One region of the Brevibacillus schisleri genome, then DNA from elsewhere that is predicted to be linked to it. Evidence: riboswitches for the same ligand, from Rfam matches in the RefSeq annotation. Region 1 holds a riboswitch; the other holds the start of a gene.
The links. A riboswitch is a leader RNA that binds a small molecule or an ion and turns the genes downstream of it on or off. The one in region 1 is predicted to bind S-adenosylmethionine.
Positions count from the first base shown of each region.

Region 2: it holds a riboswitch for S-adenosylmethionine, as region 1 does, so the genes downstream of both, ACUUHJ_RS29765 (BMP family lipoprotein) here and ACUUHJ_RS22665 (aminotransferase class I/II-fold pyridoxal phosphate-dependent enzyme) in region 1, are expected to answer to the same signal.

Region 1 is NZ_JBVNDM010000001.1:4,752,130-4,755,254, reverse strand. It holds gene moaC (cyclic pyranopterin monophosphate synthase MoaC) at 1-424, shown strand, start outside; gene ACUUHJ_RS22670 (MFS transporter) at 428-1,684, shown strand; SAM riboswitch class I at 1,736-1,850, shown strand; gene ACUUHJ_RS22665 (aminotransferase class I/II-fold pyridoxal phosphate-dependent enzyme) at 1,933-3,114, shown strand.
Region 2 is NZ_JBVNDM010000001.1:6,283,134-6,286,258, forward strand. It holds gene ACUUHJ_RS29760 (ABC transporter ATP-binding protein) at 1-75, opposite strand, end outside; gene ACUUHJ_RS29765 (BMP family lipoprotein) at 197-1,225, opposite strand; SAM riboswitch class I at 1,426-1,549, opposite strand; gene ACUUHJ_RS29770 (methyl-accepting chemotaxis protein) at 1,701-3,125, opposite strand, start outside.

The sequences.
Region 1 (3,125 bases):
TGAGAAGGACGTCACAAAACGGGTGGCTGTAGCCGAGAGCCAAATCAGCATGAAACCCGAAACCCTCGCCCGAATCCGCGAAGGTCGAATCGAAAAGGGCGATGTACTCGCCGTAGCACAGGTAGCAGGTGTCATGGCTGCCAAAAAAACGTGGGAAATCATCCCGATGTGTCATCCGCTGCCATTGACTGGCATCGACATACAATTTGCTTTTGTAGACGAAACGACGCTTGCGATTACAGGAACCGTGAAGACGACAGGGAAAACAGGCGTTGAGATGGAGGCTTTGACCGCTGTAAGCGTAGCGGCTTTGACGGTGTATGACATGTGCAAAGCGATGGATAAAGAAATGATAATCGGTCCGACCAGTCTGGAATCCAAAACAGGCGGAAAAAGCGGCGATTTCCATCGGGGAGAGAAGTAAGCCATGAGGCAAAAGTGGGAATCCTATCCGAGCAGCATTCGTTTATTGGCGATTGCTGCCGTCATTTTTTCTACCGGAATGGCATGTATTTGGCCGCTGGTCACGATTTATATTCATAACCATCTCGGAAAGCCGCTGACTGTAGCCGGCTTCTTGTTGCTTTTAAACCAAGGCGCATTCTTGATCGGAAGTATTGTCGGCGGGATGCTGTTTGACCGCTGGGGCAAAATGCGCACCATCATTGTCGGTTCCATCGGTGTTATCCTGATTTCGCTCGGATTAGGTGTTACGGAGGATTTTACGATATATGTTGTGCTGCTTCTGTTGAATGGACTGTTTTATGGATTACTTTCTCCGGTGATGAATGCATTGGCCATAGTTTTGTGGCCGGACGGAGGACGTAAAGGAATCAATCTGATTTATGTCACGCTCAATGTGGGGGTAGCTGCCGGTTCTGCGTTGGGCGGCTTTTTGGCAAGTGTGTCATTTGCCTGGACGTTTTTTGGTAATGCCATCTCACAAGTAATCGTCCTCGCCATGTTCCTACTCATTTTGCCCCGTCAGTTAAAAATGGTGGAACACCAACGCCAAAACTCGACGGCTGGACAAAGCATGCCTGAGCAAGCAACTACTGATGTGCTGCGACAACCACAGCAAGAGTCAAAGGTGGTATGGGGTGCCTTGCTGCTATTATGCGGGGGACTATTAATTAGCTGGATTGTCTATGTACAATGGACAACGGTGCTGTCGACCTATATGCAATCCTTGGGCATTTCCCTCCGTCAATACAGTCTGTTGTGGACGCTGAACGGCGGCTTGATCCTGTTTGGTCAGCCACTGATTGCGTGGGTCATTCGACGCTTTGCGCGAACGCTAAAAGCCCAAATGCTCTTGGGCGCCTATATTTTTGCCTTGTCGATGTTGATTTTGTCGCAATCAACGGCTTATGCAGGCTTTGTGGCGGGGATGTTCATCATGACGCTGGGCGAAATGCTCGTGTGGCCAGCGGTGCCAGCAGTAGCTGCACAGTTTACGCCAGAGGGACGAGAAGGTTTCATTCAAGGACTGATTGCAGGGACTGGATCAGCTGGGCGGATGCTCGGGCCACTGCTCGGCGCATTCATCTTCCAATCGATTCACGCGCAGGGACTATTGTTCGTGATGGCGGGCTTGTGTCTGTTGTCTGTCGCCTTCTTTGCCTTCCACACCTCTTTTCACAAAAGAAGGCATCAAGTGCCGGTACACAATCAAGCATCTTGACACGGTTTACGTGCTCAAGTAGTATGGTATAGACGAAAAAACAGTATATTTGACTTATTCAGAGAGGTGGAGGGACTGGCCCTATGAAGCCCGGCAGCGGATCTGTTCCATGTGATGGACAGATGCTGTGCCAATTCCAGCAGGATTTTTTCCTGACAGATAAGGACGTGACCAAGCTGATCTCCCCCTTTTTCTGTATGGAAAAAGGGGGTTTTACTGTATTGGCCCAAGAAAGGAATGGAAGAAAGATGCGCATTCAACATGCCGATATGATTGATCGACTCCCTACCCAGTTTTTTGCGACCCTGGTGGCAAAAGTAAACAAGGTCATAGCTCAAGGCCATGACGTCATTAACCTGGGGCAGGGCAATCCTGATTTGCCAACACCGCCGCATATTATTGAAGAATTACAGGCGCAAGCGGCACAACCACTCCATCACAAATATCCGCCTTTTCAGGGACGTGTGGAACTGAAGCAGGCAGTGGCTCATTGGTATAAGCAAGAATTTGATGTGGACCTCGATCCGGAGGAAGAAGTAGCGATTTTGTTCGGCAGTAAAACCGGACTCGTAGAGATTTGCCAAGTACTCATGAACGCAGGCGATGTTGCACTGGTTCCAGACCCAGGCTATCCGGATTATTGGTCGGGGGTTGCAGTCGTAGACGGACGGATGGTTATGATGCCGTTGAAGGCGGAAAATGACTTCTTGCCAGACTACAGCCAGCTGTCCCAGGCTGATTTAGATCGAGCGAAACTGATGTTTCTCAACTATCCGAACAATCCGACAGCAGTCAACGCACCACTCGAGTTCTATGAGGAAACCATTCGTTTTGCCCGAAAACATGAAATCGTCGTCTGCCACGACTTCGCCTACGGAGCTATCAGCTATGACGGGAAAAAGCCGGTCAGCTTCATGCAGGTTCCGGGTGCAAAAGAAGTGGGCGTAGAATTTTATACCTTGTCCAAAACGTACAACATGGCAGGCTGGCGTGTGGGTGCCATGGTAGGTAATCGCGAGCTGGTTCGTCTGATTAACCTCATTCAGGACCATTACTTCGTCAGTCTGTTCGGTGCAGTACAGATGGCGGCAGCCAAAGCGATGACGGATTCGCAGCAGTGCGTCCGCGATCTCGTCGCTGTCTACGAAAGCCGCCGCAATGCATTGTACTCCAATCTGCATCGGATTGGCTGGCAGGCTCCGCCATCTCAAGGTTCGTTTTTTGCTTGGCTTCCTGTTCCAAGCGGCTTCACATCTGTGGAGTTCTCTGACCTACTTTTGGAAAAAGCGCATGTCGTCGTAGCGCCGGGAAATGGCTTTGGCCCGACAGGTGAGGGTTATGTGAGAGCGGCTTTGTTATCCAACGAAGAGCGTCTCGCGGAAGCGGTCCAGCGGATTGAACGGTTGGGGTTATTTACGAAAACAAAATAAAAGCGAGGCAA
Region 2 (3,125 bases), 1.5 Mb from region 1:
GAACGACACCTTGTCGTTGGCGGTAAAATCTCCGTACTTCTTGGTCATGCCCCTCATTTCCAAGCGATCGGTCATTCCCACTCCCTCATTTCTGTACGTCCTTTTATGAAAATGGAAGACCGACTACACAGCCGTAGTCGGTCACATCCATCACTGTGCACAAGCTATAAATAAACATTCAGCACCGAGAACCTTTTTAAAACTGGTCTGGTACTTTGCGAGTGCCCGCTACAATCTCATCGCTGATCGCTTTCACTTTATCCACCACTTCTTGTCCAATAAAAGCGTTCAGCGGCGTCTTGCTTTCGTGCGTGACATAGGTTACACCAACACCTTTTTCCTTCAAGCCGTATGCCACAACACCTGGTTTGAACGTTCCTTCTACAAAGGTCTTCACGGTTTCATAAGCTGCCGCGTCAGTTCCTTTCAATTGGGACAGAACAATATGCTCTGGGTCAATCGTGGTACGGTCAACGTCCTGCCCTGCTGTGAAGAAGCCTTTTTCCTTCGCTGCTTCGAAAACGCCGAGATCGCCTACTGCTGCTGCACCGTTAATGAAATCAGCGCCTTTGGAAGCTTGGAGCAAAGCCAATTCCTTCGCTTTTGCCGGGTCAGTGAAGCTTCCTACATAGTTGACCATCAGCTCTGCTTTTGGATTTGTCGCTTTCAAGCCCTCTCCGAAGCCAACCGTCCATTTTTTCAACTGCGGAATATCAAGTGCGACAACCATACCCACTTTGTTCGTTTTCGTTGCCAAGCCTGCTGCTGCTCCCACCAGGTAAGCCGCTTCCTGCTCGCGGAAGGTAACACTGCGAACGTTTGGCAAATCCACTACCGTATCAATAATCGCAAAATTACGGTCAGGATTTTCGGTAGCTACTTTTTTCAATGCATCCTCTGATGTAAAAGAAGAAGTGATGATCAAATCATAATTTTCTGCAACAGCCACACGCAGATTTTCTTCAATCGCTCCATGGTCTGTAGATTCGATCGTTTTTACTTCTGCGCCCAGCTCTTGTGCGGCTTTCTTTGCACCCTCGTCCATTTGTTGGAAGAATGGATTCACACCGATTTTCTCAGGCAAAATCAAGGCAATTCGCTTTTTGGCCGCGCCCTCTTGTCCTGCTGCTTGTCCTCCTGGCTGATCTGCCGGTGCGCTTGTGCCAGTCGAGCACCCTGTTGCCAATACTGCGAATGTCGTTAATGCCAGCAATAACTTCTTCATGATGTATCTCTCCCTATCCGAACTTTACGTTTTTCTTTATCCTATTAGGTAATGTACGGCTTTTTACCCATTTTTTCAATACTATTTACGAATATTCCCTTATAAAATTTATTTATTGTTCGTATATTCCTCCTCATCTTTAACAAATACAACAAAAAAACTCTCCCCGGAGGAAGAGTTTGCGTACGAAGCCGTTCTCTTCCTCATCTGTCAAAACCATGGTACAGGTTTTGCAGGAATTGGCACCTTTCTGTTCATGCATAAGACATGATCAGTGGTTGCCGGGCATCATCGGGCCAGTCCCTCCGCCGCTCTTGATAAGGTAGGTGAATATATTTAGTTACAATGGAATTCATTCTAGCAGAACGGTTCGAAAATGCAATTCTTTTTTCTCAATTCCAAACACTTCTACAAGTAAATAAAAGTTTAAAAAGTCGTCTTTTCAGCACCGAGAAATTGGCGAGAAGCGCAACCACTAATTTACGTGAAAGGTTTGCTGGAGGCGATGCGACAACGTATTCAGCTCACCCAGCTCTTCCGTAATCTCACGCACTTTTTGATGCTGGTTTTCTGCTGTCGCAAACAGCTCTTCTAAGTTGGCTACCGATTCCTCGGTTACGGCCGTAATGGTCGACATCTCGATGGCAACTTCGCCGGAACGCACTTTTACCCGGTCCATGCTGGAGCTTACCTGATCAGCTGCTTCTAGGAAGGCCATCATCCCGGCACGCACTGCTTCAATGGAGGCCACTGTTTTTACGGCCAGCTCTTGGCCTTTTGCAACAGACACTTCCCCACTGCTCATATGTTGCACCGCATTCTCACTTTCCTGGTGGAGTGACTTGAGAATGTCGGTAATTTCCTGTGTGGCTGTCGCGCTTTGTTCTGCCAGCTTGCGTACCTCATCCGCAACAACAGCAAATCCCCGTCCATGCTCACCTGCACGCGCCGATTCAATCGCCGCATTCAGTGCCAACAGATTCGTTTGTGTCGCGATCTGATTAATAGCGCCGACAATTTCCTCTACGCGATTCGCCTGTCGATTGAGCTGGTGAATCGTAGAGGCTGCTACATTGACTGCCTGCACAATTTGCTCCATCTGTGAGGACAGCTCGTTCATCATCTGAACGCTTTCTGTCAGACGACGGTTGTTTTGTTGCGATTCTGTTTTCATTGCGTTGGTCTGCGATGTGACTGCCTCGATTTCCTGATCGATGGATTGAACCTCTTCTTCGATCTTCACCGTAGAATTCGCCTGCGATTCCATACCGACGGCGACTTCCTTAAAGGCTACCATCATTTCATCTGTATTGCGCTTCGTACCTTCCGCATGCTCATGTACATGATCGCTGGTACGATCCAGCTGCTCCGTCATTTGCTGGATGTTCAAAAGCATTTCTCCCAGACGGCGCTCTTTCTCTTCCGCTTCCTGCCTTGCATCGTGCGCTTTTTGCAGGGAGGCTTGTCCGGCGAGACACAGATACGTTACGGCTCCCATCATCATGAGAATCGTGACAATACGCATAAGCAAATTGATCTCCGAAAAATCACCATCGAAGATCTGGTAGGTTCCTGTGTAGAACCCGATAACCGTGACAATGATTTGGGTAATTCCCGCTGTTACGACCAGCTTCCAATCCAAATACGCTGCTAAAAAGCCCATGACGATAAAAGCGAGGAAGGTGATCTCCTGGTAATCGGTAAAGTGATCGAATGAAATCGCATAAAACATGAGTCCAATTGCCACCAGGTAACGAATCACAAGACTATCTTTGCGAATGAAATAATACGGCGAAACAATTAAAGTGACCAGCAATCCCAAGGACGTCACTTTCCAGAAGTTCACATCCACTTGGTAGGCAATGAGTCCCGCCATCCACAAATGATTCCATAGGATGAA